3 regions of the Dactylosporangium sp. CA-092794 genome follow, and region 1 is predicted to be linked to each of the others. Evidence: riboswitches for the same ligand, from Rfam matches in the RefSeq annotation. Region 1 holds a riboswitch; each other region holds the start of a gene.
What was found. Region 1 has a riboswitch for cyclic di-AMP ahead of ACQPXD_RS26110 (hypothetical protein). Riboswitches for the same ligand answer to the same signal wherever they lie in the genome.
Positions count from the first base shown of each region.

Region 2: linked by a shared signal. The riboswitch ahead of ACQPXD_RS55305 (coiled-coil domain-containing protein) and the one ahead of ACQPXD_RS26110 (hypothetical protein) in region 1 are both predicted to bind cyclic di-AMP.
Region 3: linked by a shared signal. The riboswitch ahead of ACQPXD_RS05645 (NlpC/P60 family protein) and the one ahead of ACQPXD_RS26110 (hypothetical protein) in region 1 are both predicted to bind cyclic di-AMP.

Region 1 is NZ_CP192044.1:6,185,459-6,190,016, forward strand. It holds gene ACQPXD_RS26105 (nitroreductase/quinone reductase family protein) at 1-28, shown strand, start outside; gene ACQPXD_RS26110 (hypothetical protein) at 32-829, opposite strand; cyclic di-AMP (ydaO/yuaA leader) riboswitch at 996-1,139, opposite strand; gene ACQPXD_RS26115 (diguanylate cyclase domain-containing protein) at 1,270-2,655, opposite strand; gene ACQPXD_RS26120 (ArsR/SmtB family transcription factor) at 2,737-3,087, shown strand; gene ACQPXD_RS26125 (SRPBCC family protein) at 3,071-3,544, shown strand; gene ACQPXD_RS26130 (RNA polymerase sigma factor) at 3,697-4,266, shown strand; gene ACQPXD_RS26135 (hypothetical protein) at 4,259-4,558, shown strand, end outside.
Region 2 is NZ_CP192044.1:12,756,424-12,760,981, forward strand. It holds gene ACQPXD_RS55295 (glycoside hydrolase family 19 protein) at 1-562, opposite strand, end outside; gene ACQPXD_RS55300 (Hsp70 family protein) at 656-2,821, opposite strand; cyclic di-AMP (ydaO/yuaA leader) riboswitch at 3,007-3,152, shown strand; gene ACQPXD_RS55305 (coiled-coil domain-containing protein) at 3,162-4,184, shown strand; gene ACQPXD_RS55310 (exopolyphosphatase) at 4,256-4,558, shown strand, end outside.
Region 3 is NZ_CP192044.1:1,289,125-1,293,682, reverse strand. It holds gene ACQPXD_RS05660 (sigma-70 family RNA polymerase sigma factor) at 89-1,012, shown strand; gene ACQPXD_RS05655 (Rv0361 family membrane protein) at 1,065-1,478, opposite strand; gene ACQPXD_RS05650 (methyltransferase domain-containing protein) at 1,533-2,315, opposite strand; gene ACQPXD_RS05645 (NlpC/P60 family protein) at 2,379-3,371, opposite strand; cyclic di-AMP (ydaO/yuaA leader) riboswitch at 3,379-3,517, opposite strand; gene ACQPXD_RS05640 (hypothetical protein) at 3,770-4,123, opposite strand; gene ACQPXD_RS05635 (hypothetical protein) at 4,237-4,558, opposite strand, start outside.

The sequences.
Region 1 (4,558 bases):
GGTCATCCGCCTGACCGCCCAGGAGTAAGACCTATCCGGGCACGACGGCGGCGACGATCTGCTCGGCGAGCGACTGCCATTGGGCGTAGGCGTCCGGGAACGCCGACACCTGCACCGTCTGCGCCGCCACGGTCACCGCCAGCTGCTCCCAGCCGGAGACCTGGACCAGCGCCGCGTAGAACCGGCGGGCGGCCTCGGCCGGGTTCATCAGCTGGGCGACGGTGCCCCAGCTCGGCCGCTGCTGGAACAGGCCGACCGAGTCGTGGTCGCTGCCGACCCCCTCGTTGGGCAGGCTGAGCGACGCCGGAACGTTGGCGTTGGCCAGGTTGTGCAGGTGGCTCTCCTGCAGCGCGGTGGCGATGGCCACGACGAATCCCCGCTGTGGCAGGTCCAGTGCCTGCCCGGCGCGGATGATCGTGACGGCGTTGTTCATCTCGGCCCGGGTCAGCCCGCCGACCGCGGCGATGACGGCCGGCGGCGAGGCCGATCCCGGCGCCGCGGGCGTCTTGCCGCCGGTCGGCGACGCGGTCGGTGCGGCCGACGGTGAGCGGCTGGGCTGATCGCCGGTGCGGCCGCCGCCGCGGGACGCGCGGCGCTCGGCCTCCAGGACCCGCTCGGTGTCGCTGCGCACCGCCGGCTCGGCCCGGGCCGCGATGTCCGGCGGGCCGCCGGGCGAGCCGATGACGAACAGCGCGCCGATGGCCGCGAACACGACGAGGGCCGCGGCCCGGTGCCGGCCGATCCGCGACCGGACCGCCGTGTGCCGGCCGCGCCGGCCGTGACGCAGGTGGCGGGGGGCTCGCCGCCCGCCGGATGGTGGGGTTTGCACGGGTACCTCGACAGACTGTTCAGGGCACGACCCATCGACCGTCCACAGGGGACGGTTGCGGTGCGGTGGGTGCCGCGGTTACCGGAGCGGGCGGTGTCCCTGACGGGCCGGCCGGTCGGCGGGGTCGCGGGTCGAGGCGTGGCGCCACTCGAGGGGCTGCATGTGGTGCTCCTTCCGATGCCGCCTACCGGGTTAGCTGACGGATTCGGGCGGGAGGATCGCCCTACCTCGCGGCGCGTGGCCGCTCGGATTCACCCCAGTGGTGCCTGGTTCCCCGGCTCGTTCGAGCACGACTCGGCGGGTCCGCCGCGCCGTCACCCTCGATCGGCGACAACCAGCGCAGCGAACCCCATGACCATAACGGTTACATAACCGCAGGTGAAGCCCTAGATCGGAACTGCCACGACGCCACCCGCACCCCGGCATTGCGCAGTGCGGCGTCAGCGGCCGGGAGTCTCCTCGAGCCACTGGGCGTCGCGCTTGTCGTCGGCGAAGGCGACGCGGCCCGGCCGGCGCTTGGCGCGGTACATGGCCTGGTCGGCGAGTTCGACCAGGCGCTCGGGGTCGACGGCGGCCTCGTCGGCCGTTTCCACCACCATGACGCCGATGCTGGTGGCCACGCTGACCTCGGTCGACGAGGACAGGGTCACCGGCTCGGCGACGGCGTCGAGGATGCGGCCCAGGACGGCCGGAATGCGGTCGGCGGAACCGATCTGCTCCAGCAGTACCACGAACTCGTCACCGCCCACGCGGGCCACGAAATCCGTGCCGCGGACCGTGTTGACGAGGCGGCCGGCGACGACGACGAGCAGCTCGTCGCCGGCGGCGTGGCCGTGCCGGTCGTTGACCGGCTTGAAGCCGTTGAGGTCCAGGAACAGCACCGCCATGGGACCGCCGCCGCGGTGGACCCGGCCGGCGGCGTCGTGGATGCGGTTGACCAGGCGGCGGCGGTTGGGCAGGCCGGTCAGGGCGTCGTGGGACGCGGCGTGCTCCTGGAGGCGCTGCTCGGTGACGTCGCGGTTGACGTAGACGAAGCCGGCGCGGCCGCCGTCGGGACCGGTGAGGGTGGAGACCGAGGACAGGACCGTGAGCGGGGCGCCGTCGTAGCGGCGCTCGCGCAGCTCGCCGCTCCAGCGGCCGGCGGCGTCGAGGTCGTCGAGCACCTGGCGTATCCCGATCTCGTCACCGTCCTCGGTGCAGCAGGTGGTGGCCAGCAACGCGAACAGGTCGCAGCCGACCGCGTCGCCGGCCGGGTAGCCGTAGAGGCGTTCGGCGCCCGCGTTCCACGAGTCGATGACGTTGTCCGGGCTGCACGAGATGACCGCGTCGGAGATGGCGTCGAGCAGGTCGCTCTGCCGGCGGGCGTCGTCGAGCAGCTCCAGCGTGGCCAGCAGCGCCCGGCCGTGCTCCAGGCCGGTCGCGGCCACCGCGGCGACCGCCTCCACGAACTCGGCGTCGCCGGCCGCCATCGGGCCGCTGCCGGGGGCCTGCACCGCGAGCGTGCCGACGATCCGCCCGCGCGTCAGGATCTTCGCGATCACCGCGCCCGCCGCCCGGTTCTCCGCGGGGGTACGAGTCATGGCCCGCTCGTCCAGCGCGGCCACGGCGGCGCGGCGCAGGGCCATGGCGGTGGCCGAGTTCTGATCCGGGCCCGCCACGCGCACCAGCGGCTCGGTCCCGTCGGCCGGCACCAGCGTGCCCGCCACGCAGCGGTGGGGCACCTCGGCGGCGAGCTGGCCGATCAGGTACTCCAGCGCCCGGCCCTCGTCCTGCGCGACGTTGTGCAGCCGCGCCCCGACGGCCGCGACCACAGCGAAACGGGACACGCCATTCCATCGGCCACGGGCCGCGAGGCTGAAGAGAACCGCTTGTCGGCGGCCTTGGTAAGTGGTAGCTTACGGTTCGTCATGGCGAACATAACCGCGATGCTGGTCGCGCTCGGTGACCCGATGCGGCAGTCGATCCTCGATCGGCTCTCCGACGGGCCGATGCCCGTCGGCCGGCTGGCCGAGGTGCTGCCGATCAGCCGGCCCGCCGTCTCGCAGCACCTGAAGGTGCTCAAGGACGTGGGGCTGGTGACCGACCGCCAGGAGGGCACGCGCCGGCTCTACCAGGCCGACCCGGAGGGCGTCGCCGCGCTGCGCGCACACCTGGACGGCATGTGGGCGCGCTCCCTGGCGGCATTCCAGCAGCGGGTCGAGCGGGAGACGGCGCAGGACGAGGCAGGGGAAGGCGACACCGATGATCGAGACAGTTGAGGCCGTCCGCCGCGAGGTCGTGGTCGGCGCCGGCCGCGAGCGCGCGTTCGAGATCTTCACCGCGGACATGACGTCGTGGTGGCCGGGCAGCCACCACATCGGCGACGCGCCGATCGAGCGGGTCATCATCGAACCGCGCAGCGGCGGCCGGTGGTACACCGTGCACCAGGACGGCTCGGAAACCTGCACCGGCGTCGTGGCCGTGTGGGACCCGCCCGCCCGGCTGGTGGTGACCTGGCAGATCGGCGCCGACTGGAAGTACCACGACGACCTGGTGACGACGGTGGACGTCCGGTTCGAGGAGGTGGCGCCCGGCCGGACCCGCGTGCGGCTGGAGCACCGCGACCTCGCCGCCTTCGGCGCGGACGCGGCCAAGATGCGTGAGACCTTCGAGCAGCCCGGCGCCTGGACCGGCATCCTGGAGACGTTCGCCCGGGTGGCGGGACAGCCCGCATGAAGACCGTGGTCCTCTACACCTCCGCCGACGACGTGGTTGAACCGCGCCTCACCCCCTGAGTGGCGGTCTGGTGCATGACGTACGTCACAGCAGTGGACAGTATCGGTCGCTCATCGCTCCCACCGGCACAGACCTCGACCGAGGGAGCGTGGATGATCGACGATCGGCCGCAAGCCGTCGAACTGCCCGACGCCGGGCTCGCACCGCCCGGCTTCACCGAGTTCTACGCGGCCAACGCGGCCTCCGTGCTGCACGTGATGACCGCGTTCGCCGGGGCCGAGCTGGGCCGGGAAGCGGTCGCCGAGAGCTTCGCCCGCATCCTGGAGCGCTGGGCCGGCCTGCCGCACCTCGACAACGTGCAGCGCCGGGCGTACGTGCTGACCACCGCCAAGAACTACGTGCGCCGGGACGCGCTGGCCCGCGCCCGGCTCGAGCCGCTCGACGAGGCCCGCGAGGTCGCCCGGGAGGACCCCGGCCTGGACCGCGTCACCGACCGGCTCAGCCTGGAACGGGCCGTGCGGGCGGTCATCGACGCCCAGCCGGTGCGCCGGCGGCAGGTGGCGCTGCTGTACTTCCTGAACGACGACAGCTACGCGCAGATCGCGAGCTACCTCGACATCGCCGAGTCCACCGTGCGCAGCCACGTCGCCGAGGTGCGGCGGCTGCTGCAGCCCTACGTACGCCGGTACCAGCAACTGACGGAGGCGAGCGACGATGCCTGACCAGACCGACCCCGCCCGCGCCCTGCTGCGCCGCGCGTACGGCGTCGACGGCGGCGGCGACGCGCCCGCCGGCCTGCTCGACGAGGTGCACCGCGCCGCCTCCGGCCCGGCGGACCCGCGCCCCATCGAGCTGCGGCCCGACCGGCCCGCTCCGCGGCCGCACGGGCACCGGCCGCCACGCCGCCGCGGCGGCTTGGTGATGGCCGGCGCGGTCGCGGCGGCGATGCTCGTGGTCCTCTCCGGCGCCACGATCGCCACCCGCCTGCTCGGCGCCGGCGGCGGGGCGCCGGTC
Region 2 (4,558 bases), 6.4 Mb from region 1:
AGAAGGAGTTCCGGCTCGGGAACATCTGGTTGAACTGCGCTTCGCTGACGACGAAGGACCCACCGGACGAAGGCGGGGCCGTGGAGCCGCCGCCGGAGCCGGAGCCGCCGCCGGAGCCCGAGCAGGAGTACGGGTCCCAGTACCAGGTCGAGATGACCGGGCTGTACCCCGGATTGTCGTGCTCGGCGATGTAGAACTGCCCGTCGGTGAACTTCACGATGTCACCGGCGGCGTAGTTCTGGCCCTGCGCCCAGGCCGGGAAGCTGCACCCGCCCGCCGTGCCGGTCTGCGCCGGCGGGTTCGGCTGCTGGCCGCCGCCGCCGCACGCGCCCTGGTCCTGCCACACGCCGCTGCTACCGGGCGGCGCCTCGTTCTGCGTCCACCACTTCGCCTGATAGTTGTGGCCGTCGTGGGACACCGTGGCGCCGTTGGTGTAGACCGCCGTCGCCTGCCACGCGGCGGCGCACGAGGCGGCCGAGGCGGGCATGATGTTGAACACCGCGACGATGCCGCTCACCACGGCCATGACGGCGATCATCGCCAGCCCGTGCACTCTCGACACGCTTGATCACTCCCTTGGATCCGTTTGTGACAAACACATCCGACCAGGAGTTGGCGATAAAGGCAGTGAACATCATCGGTTTATGAAGAAGATTTACGGAAGGCTTGAACCGGCCCGGCGGGAGCGCAGGTAGGACGGGATCGCGATGCCGAGGCCGACGCCCAGCGTCACCAGCAGCTCGGGCCAGGCCAGACCGTCGGAGGAGAACAGCCTCCAGTAGGGCATGGTCAGCGTGTAGATCGTCCCGGGGCGGAGGATCTCGAGGAGCATCAGCAGCAGCGCGAGCGCACCGGCCGCGACCGCCAGCGCCCGGGCGGCCAGGCGCAGGCGGGCCCGGCCGGCCACCCAGCCGCGCAGCGCGGCGCCGGCGAGCAGCCACGGGCCGACCGACAGCAGCAGGCCCAGGGTGAAGGCGGCGTACCACGACATCGCCCCGCCGTAGAAGGCGACGCCGCTGATCGGGCTCACCAGATAGATACGGTCGTGGATGAAGTCGTGCTGGCGGTAGATCTGCCTCGTGTCCGTGGCGAGCAGGAGCGCGGCGCCGGCCGCCGCCCACAGCACCGCCCAGATCCAGCGAGGCCGTCCGGCCGGCGGGTCGATGGCGTCGCGCCGGGGCGGGCGCACCAGGAGCACGGCGGCGCCGGCGACGAGCGCGACCGCGAAGACGACGAAGGTCCACGCCACGCCCTCCGAAAAGAGGACGTAGGAGTCCGCCAGCCGGAAGGGGGTGCCGTCGGCGAACCGCAGCGCGGGGCCGGGAAGGGTCACCGTCCCCCCGGCGACCAGGACGGCCAGCCCGCCGCCGATGGCGATCAGGGCCGGGATCAGCGCGCGGTAGGCGGGCAGCGCCGAGCGGCCGGCCGCCGCCACCGTGAGCGTCATGGCGAGCAGCACCAGCAGCGGCTTCGGGGTGAAGGGCGCGAAGAAACCCGTCTGGATGGGCGGGTAGTTGATGTGGTCGAGGACCCGGGTGCCGAGCAGCCCCAGGACGACGATCGCGCCGATCACGGCGAGCAGCCAGTTCACCCTGCGCCGCCGCGGCGCGACCGGCGCTTCCGCGACAACGACGACGGGTTCGTCCGCTACGACAACGGGCTCTTCCGCGACAACAACGGGCGCTGCCGCGACGACAACGGGCGCTTCCGCGACGACAACGACGGGCGCTTCGGCAACAACGTCGGCGACGACAACGGGAGCAGTAGGGGCGGCCAGCAGGCTGCCCAGGGCCACCACCAGCTCGGGCTGCTCCAGGACCACCGGCGCCACGCCGAGCGCGCGGTGCAGCAGCGTGGCCACGAGCGGCACCCGGCTGGCCCCGCCGACCAGGAACACGCCGGCCAGCCGGTCCGCGCTCACGCCGCTGGTGAACATCGTCGCGGTGGTGAGCGTGACCGTGCGGTCCAGCCAGGGGCGGGCCAGGATCTCGAACTCCGTGCGGGTCAGGTGCAGGTCGACGTCGAACAGCGGCACCGCGATCCCGCCCGCGGTGGCCCGGCTGAGCAGCTCCTTCACCGCGCGGGCGTCCTCCCACAGGGCCCGGCGGTGGCGGCGGTCGGGGGTGCTCTGCGGCGCCTCCAGGCGCTTCCAGAGCTCCGCGTCGCCACCCGTGACCTGCCGGCCGACCCAGTCCACGATCGTCGCGTCGAGGTCGACGCCGCCGACGTCGTCCAGGCCCTGGGCGGCCACGACCTCCCAGTCCGTGCCCGAGCGGCGGACCACGCTGATGTCGAAGGTGCCGCCGCCGAAGTCGTACACCACGATGGCGTGGCCGTCCGGCACGTGGTGACCGAGGACGGTCGTGAAGTACATCGCGGCGGCGACCGGCTCGGCGACCAGCGCGACGGCGGGCAGGCCGGCCCGTGCGGCCGCGTCGAGCAGCAGCGAGCGCCGCTGCGGGCCCCAGCCGGTGGGGTGGGTCAGCACGGTGGCCTCGATCGGGCGGCCGGCGGCGCGCGTGGCCTCGTCGGCGACCCGGCGCAGCACCGCCGCGACGAGCTCGACCACCCGCACGTCGCGGCCGCCGAGGAAGAGCGCGACGTCGTCGATGCGGCGCTTCGGGTGCGGCTCATAGGCGGCCGGGTCGAGCCGGGCGCTGCGCTCGGCGTCACGCCCCGTGAGCAGCGCGCCACCCGGGTCCGCGAAGACGGCCGAGGGCAGCAGCGGGGAGGCGTCGAACAGCAGCGCGTCGCTGCGGCCGTCGGGCCGTGACAGAACCGCGACGGTGTGCGAGGTACCGAAGTCGACGCCCAGCCTCATGGCCGTGGACGTTACGGCGCACGGAAGCGCAGCAGCAGCGACCGTTCGGACGTGATGTGAGTCACTATCGGCGACCACCGGCGAGGTTGCGGGAATGTCCGCCCAAACGGTGCGGTGCGCAATTTCGATGCCCTGGGTACAGTGACGGACGGTCACGTCCATGCGGGCACCGCCCCCGGTGCCGGGCGTGGCTGCCGCCTAATCGCCGCACCGTGGCGAGCCGGGGACCCACCGTAATGTTGGGGTGAATCTACCCTCCTCGCGAGGGTGGTAGGGGTCGTTCCGTCCCGAACCCGTCAGCTAACTCGGTCGGCGGCCGACGGAAGGAACAACGACCCAGATGTCATCGCGACATCCCTACCGGCGCGTCATCGTCGCGCTGCTGGCCGCTTGTGTGCTCGCGGGGCTGACCGCCACGCCCGCCTCCGCCGAGCCGGGCGGCGACACCGGGGACGAGGGCGCCGGCGCCAATCCGACGCTGGGCTCCGTCCTGGAGGACACCACCCGCGCCTGGACCGACGCCAAGGCCCGCTTCGACGCCTCCGTGCAGCACCAGGCGCAGCTCACCCAGCAGCTGCAGGCGACCGAGGCCCAGCTGGCGAACATCCAGGAGCAGGTGTCCGCGATCGCCGTCGCGGCCTACCGCACCGGTCCCCTGTCCACGTTCGCCGCGCTGATGGACTCCGGCAGCCCGGACAGCTTCGCCGAGCGGGCCGGCTCCATCAACGAGATCGCCCACCACAACGACAACCTGCTGCACCAGCTCAAGCTGCTCAAGGAGAACCAGGCGGCGCAGAAGCAGGCCCTCGACGACGAGGTCGCCACGCAGCAGCAACAGGTCCAGACCATGGAGCAGCAGAAGAAGGAGGCGGAGAAGGCGCTCGCCCTGGCCGGCGGCCCGAGTAAGGGCTTCGTCAGCGCCAACCTACCGCTCGCCGAGCCGACGCCGCGCAACGCCAACGGCTCGCTGCCCAAGGAGTCGTGCAGCGTCAACGACCCCACCACCACCGGCTGCATCACGCCGCGCATGCTGCACGCCATGCAGCAGGCACAGGCGGCGGGCTTCAAGCGGTTCGTGTCGTGCTTCCGCCCCAGCGGGCCGTATGAGCACCCGAAGGGCCGCGCGTGCGACTTCTCGGTGCAGACCAAGTCCGGCTTCGGCGGGGTCGCCTCGGGCGACGACTTCGTCTACGGCAGCACGCTCGCGGCCTACTTCGTGAAGAACGCCGACCGCCTCGGCGTCATGTACGTCATCTGGTTCAAACAGATCTGGACCCCGGCGGCCGGCTGGCACCACTACAGCGGCGTGGCCGGCGACCCGTCCAGCGATCACACGAACCACGTTCACCTGTCGATCCTGTAATCCTCACGTAGTCGGGCGGCCGGTCGATAAGGCTCTTGTCGACCGGCCGTCGCGCGCTTGGGGGATTCACCGTGAAGTACCGTCTCGTGACCCGCAGCGACTTCGACGGACTGGTCTGCGCCGTGCTGCTGCGCCACCTGGGCCTCATCGGCGACATCACGTTCGTGCACCCCAAGGACGTTCAGGACGGCGCCGTCGACGTGGGCCCGACGGACATCCTGACGAACCTGCCGTATGCCCCCGGCGCGCACCTGGTCTTCGACCACCACCACTCGGAGACCCTGCGGACCGGCGGCACCGCCACCAACCACGTGATCGACCCGGCGGCCCCGTCGGCGGCCCGGGTGATCTACGACCACTTCGGCGGCGGGGAG
Region 3 (4,558 bases), 4.9 Mb from region 1:
CCGGGGGGCACCCGTTTTAGCAGGGTGAAACGGGGAAGGCGAAGGATGGAGCGGGGAGGGGCCCGAAGTGGAGAACGTGAAAGTGGAGATGCGAACCGACACAGGCGCCGAGGAGCGTGACCTGGTCGGCGTGTACCTGCATGAGATCTCCCGCACGCCGCTGCTCGACGCCGCTTCTGAGGTCGAGCTGTCCAAGGCGGTCGAGGCTGGGCTCTACGCGGAGCACCTGCTGGACGTCGAGGAGATCCCCGACGGCGTCACCGCCGCGGAGCTGCACCGCCTGGTGGCCGAGGGCGAGCGGGCGAAGGACCGGTTCATCCGGGCCAACCTGCGGCTGGTGGTCTCGATCGCCCGCCGATACGTCAGGTCCGGCATGCCGATGCTCGACCTGATCCAGGAGGGCAACACCGGCCTCGTGCGGGCCGTGGAGAAGTTCGACTACGTGCGTGGATACAAGTTCTCGACCTATGCGACGTGGTGGATCCGCCAGGCGATCAGCCGCGCGATCGCGCAGCAGGAGCGCACGGTCCGGCTCCCGGTGCACCTCGTCGAGGACGTCAACCGGATGCGCAACGTCGCGCGTCAGCTCACCCGCGAGCTGGGCAACGAGCCGGAGCCGGAGCAGCTGGCCACCGCGCTCGGCGTGCCGGTCGAGCGGGTGCACGAGCTCATGCGCTGGTCCCAGGACACCGTGTCGCTCGACACCCCGGTGGGTGACGACGGGGACACCAACCTGGGCGACCTGGTCGCCGACTCCGACGCGCCGTCGCCGGAGGACGTGGTCCTGGCCGCCCTGGAGCGGCAGCGGATCGAGGGCCTGCTCAACCACCTCGACGACCGGTCGGCCGGCATCATGCGGGCCCGCTACGGCCTCGAAGACGGCCGGGAGCACTCGCTGACCGAGGTGGCGACGCGGTTCTCGCTCTCCCGGGAGCGGATCCGCCAGCTGGAGATCCAGGCGCTCGGCCGGCTGCGCGAGCTGGCCCGGGCCGAGGGCCTCCAGGCGGCATAACCCTAGACAGCACAAAGCCCCGGGTCGGCCCGACCCGGGGCTTTTCCGTGCCTCAGTAGGGGTTGCCGCACACCTTCCAGGCGCCGCCCTCTTTGGTCATCGGCAGCGTGCGACTGTCCTTCGAGCCGTTCTTGTAGGTGATGGAGGCGGTGATCGAGGCCGTCTCGTTGCCGTCAGTGTTGCTGTACGAGCCGCCGAAGCCGAGATCATGCGAGGCCGGGGCGTGCTGCTCGACGAACGACGCGAAGGTCTCCGGGCCGTAGCTCTCCCGCGCCGAGTCGCACAGCATCTGGTAGGCGGCCTGGTTGTTGCCGCCCTCCAGCGCGGTCAGGAAGTCCCCGGCCGCCGCCTTGGGCTCCTTGAGGCCGGCGTTGACGAAGAAGAACACCGCGGCCGCGCCACCCCCGCAGCAGACGAGGACGAACCCGAGCACGCTGAAAATGATGATCTTGGCTGTTTTACTCACGCGCGCCAGCGTACGAGCGTCGATCTTCGCCGGGTGTAAGTCACCCGACGCGGATCAAGCCCGATGCCCGACCACAAACAGCCGCGGGAAGGGCAGGATCGTGCCGAAGGGCTCCCGGGGGTACCCCCGGCGCAGCTCCTGCCGGACCTCCGCGGTGAACTCCTCGCGGTCGTCGCCGGACAGCGCGTCGAGGTAGGGCCGCAGGCCGGTGCCCTTGAACCACTCGAACACCGGGTCGTCGCCCGGTAGCACGTGGTAGTAGGTCGTCTCCCAGGCGTCGACGGTCAGCCCGGCCGCCGAGAGCAGCCGGACGTACTCCGCGGCGGGCAGCACCGGCGTCGCCGACCGCGGCCCGATGGCGCCGGCCGCGCCGCCCAGCAGCCCCGCCCACCGCGGCCGGGCCGCGATGCCGCCGAAACCGGGGTCGAACGTCGAGACCGGCACCTGGAAGGCGAGCGTGCCGCCGTCGTCGAGCCCGGCCGCCCAGGCCGGCAGCAGCGTCTCGTGGTCGTCGACCCACTGCAGGGAGGCATTGGCCACGATGACGTCCACGGACCCGCGCTGCGGCCGCCACTGCCCGGCGTCGCCGAGCTGGAACCGCAGCTGCGCGGTCTGGCGCTCGCTCGCCGCGACGATCATGTCCGGCGAGGAGTCGATGCCCAGCACGGCCGCGTCGCTCCACCGCTCGGCCAGCGTCGCGGTCATCGTGCCCGGCCCGCACCCGAGGTCCACCACCGCGACGGCCTGCGTCGTCGGGATGCGGGCGACGAGTTCCCGGAACGGCCGCGCCCGCTCCTCGGCGAACCGGTTGTACTGCTGCGGATCCCACGACGCCATGCCCTCAATGATGAGGGGCCGCGAACCGTCACGGTCCGCGGCCCCTCACGCCGTGCCGGCGGGTCAGGCCCTCACGCGGCCGTACCCGTAGATGCTGTCGACGCCGATCGGCGCATACTGCACGACCGTGCCGGTGTGCGGCGCGTGGATGATCGTGTCGTTGCCGACGTAGATGCCGACGTGCCCGAGCCCGTTGTAGAAGACGAGGTCACCCGGGGCCAGCGAGCCGCGCGGAATGTGTGCGACCTGGCTCCACTGGCTGGCCGCGTTGTGCGGCAGCGTCACGCCGGCCTGCTTCCACGCCGCCATCGTCAGGCCGGAGCAGTCGTAGCTGCTCGGCCCGGCGGCACCCCACTTGTAGGGCTTGCCCAGCTGCGCCTTGGCGAAGTTCACCGCGGTGCCGGCCTTGCCGGAGACGGCGGGCAGGTTGCCCGGGTCGGTCTTCGGCGGGTTGACCTTCTTCGAACCGGCGGCGGTGGCCTTCTTCTGCAGGTCCTCGAACTTCTTGACGTCGCCCTCGATCTTCTTGCGCTGGTTCTCGAGGTCGGCCTTCTGCGTGTTCTGCGCGGCGATCGTCTGGTCGAGCTGCTTTTTCTCGTCGTCGACCTTCGACTTCGCGGACCTGAAGTCGTCAATGCTCTTCTGCTGGTTGCGGGTGATCTGCTGCAGCATCGAGAGCTGGTCCATGAGCGAGTCGGACGACTGGGCGCCGAGCACGATCGACAGGCTGCGCAGATTGCCGGTGGACGACTTGAAGGCGGCGACCGCCAGCTCCTCCACGCCGGCGTTGGCGGCGTTCAGGCCGTCTTCCAGCGGCTTGAGCTTCGCCTCCAGCTCGGTCGACTTGGCCTGGGAGGCCGCGAGGTCGATGTTGAGCTTGTTCCACGCCTCGATGGTGGCCTCGAGGTCCTGGTTCGACTTGTCGAGCTGGGCCTCGATCTCGGCGAGCGTTGGATCGGCGTGCGCGACCGTGGCGGGTGCCAGCACGACGATCGATGCGGCGGCGGCCAGCACGGCCTGCAGCAACGGTCGGCGGGCACGATGTCCAGTGGACAAGGAATGACCCTTCTGCAACGACCGCCTACCGGGTTAGCTGACGGGTTCGGGCGAGAAGAGAGCGCCCTACCGCGACGTTGCGGATTCACCCCATGATTACTCTGGGTCCCCGGTTCGATGCGTGCGGTTCACGGCATGAATCGACGCGCAGAACTCGATTCGGCGGCGCTTGCCCGGCGCCGTCCGGGGTGGACGGCGGACTGCCGAGCAGGCCAGGGCCTAACTTAACGTGATCACCGGCGGCGCGAAAGGCGTGCGTCGCCTTCAATATATAAAGCACCTAAAAGTCCGGATTACCCCCGGTTGACTTTGCGCATCGGACAGTGACAATGCGCCGAGAACGGCGCCGGCCGGTGCGCTCGATCACACCGGCCGGCGCTGGATATGAGCATCCGCGGTCAGTTGGCCGCATACGGGTTGACTTCTTCGTGCATGTCCGTCATGAACTGCGACCACATGTCGCTCTCGTCCGGGTCGGCGCCGACCAGGTCGTAGTGGCCGTCCAGGAAGTCGGTGTCGAGCTGCCAGTCGGGCAGGTCGGGGTCCGGCTCGTCGAGCTGGAGCGGCTCGTCGTGCTGGCCGGGGTCCACGAAGTCGCCGTAGTGCGGGTCGGTGATGTCGTGGGCGCCGTCGGTACCGTCGGAAAAATCGTGGTGATCGAAGTGGTGGTCGGCCAGGACATGCTCGACTCCGCCGTCGTGGTCGACGTGGAGATCGTGCTCCATGCCCCAGTCGAGGTCAAAGTCGCTCATAACCTGCTCCCGGTTCCTTCAGTAGCCCCGGTGGGGGTACCTCTAGAACGGTAGGGGCCGATCCGAGCGGCCTGCTCCCCGAAACGTGCCACCTCGTTTCGAGGCAAACGGTTTTATCGGGTTCGGCGGTCCAGCCAGCCGTCGCCGTTGACGTCCTCGTAGCGGGCGTCCATCACGCCGTCGTGGTTGGTGTCGATCTCCGAGGAGTTGATCAGCCCGTCGCGGTCGGTGTCGTGGCCGATGAACTCCGCGCGTCCGTCCCCGTCGGTGTCGACCACGATGTCGACGCCGCCGTCGGCCCGGTTGACGTAGGTGTGCTGGTCCCAGCGGCCGTCGCCGTCCCAGTCCACGCGGGTGTGGTAGCCGTCGGTCGGCGCCTGGCCCGGCACCTGCGCGTGCGCGGCCTGCTGCACGAGGCCGCCCATGCCGCCGGCG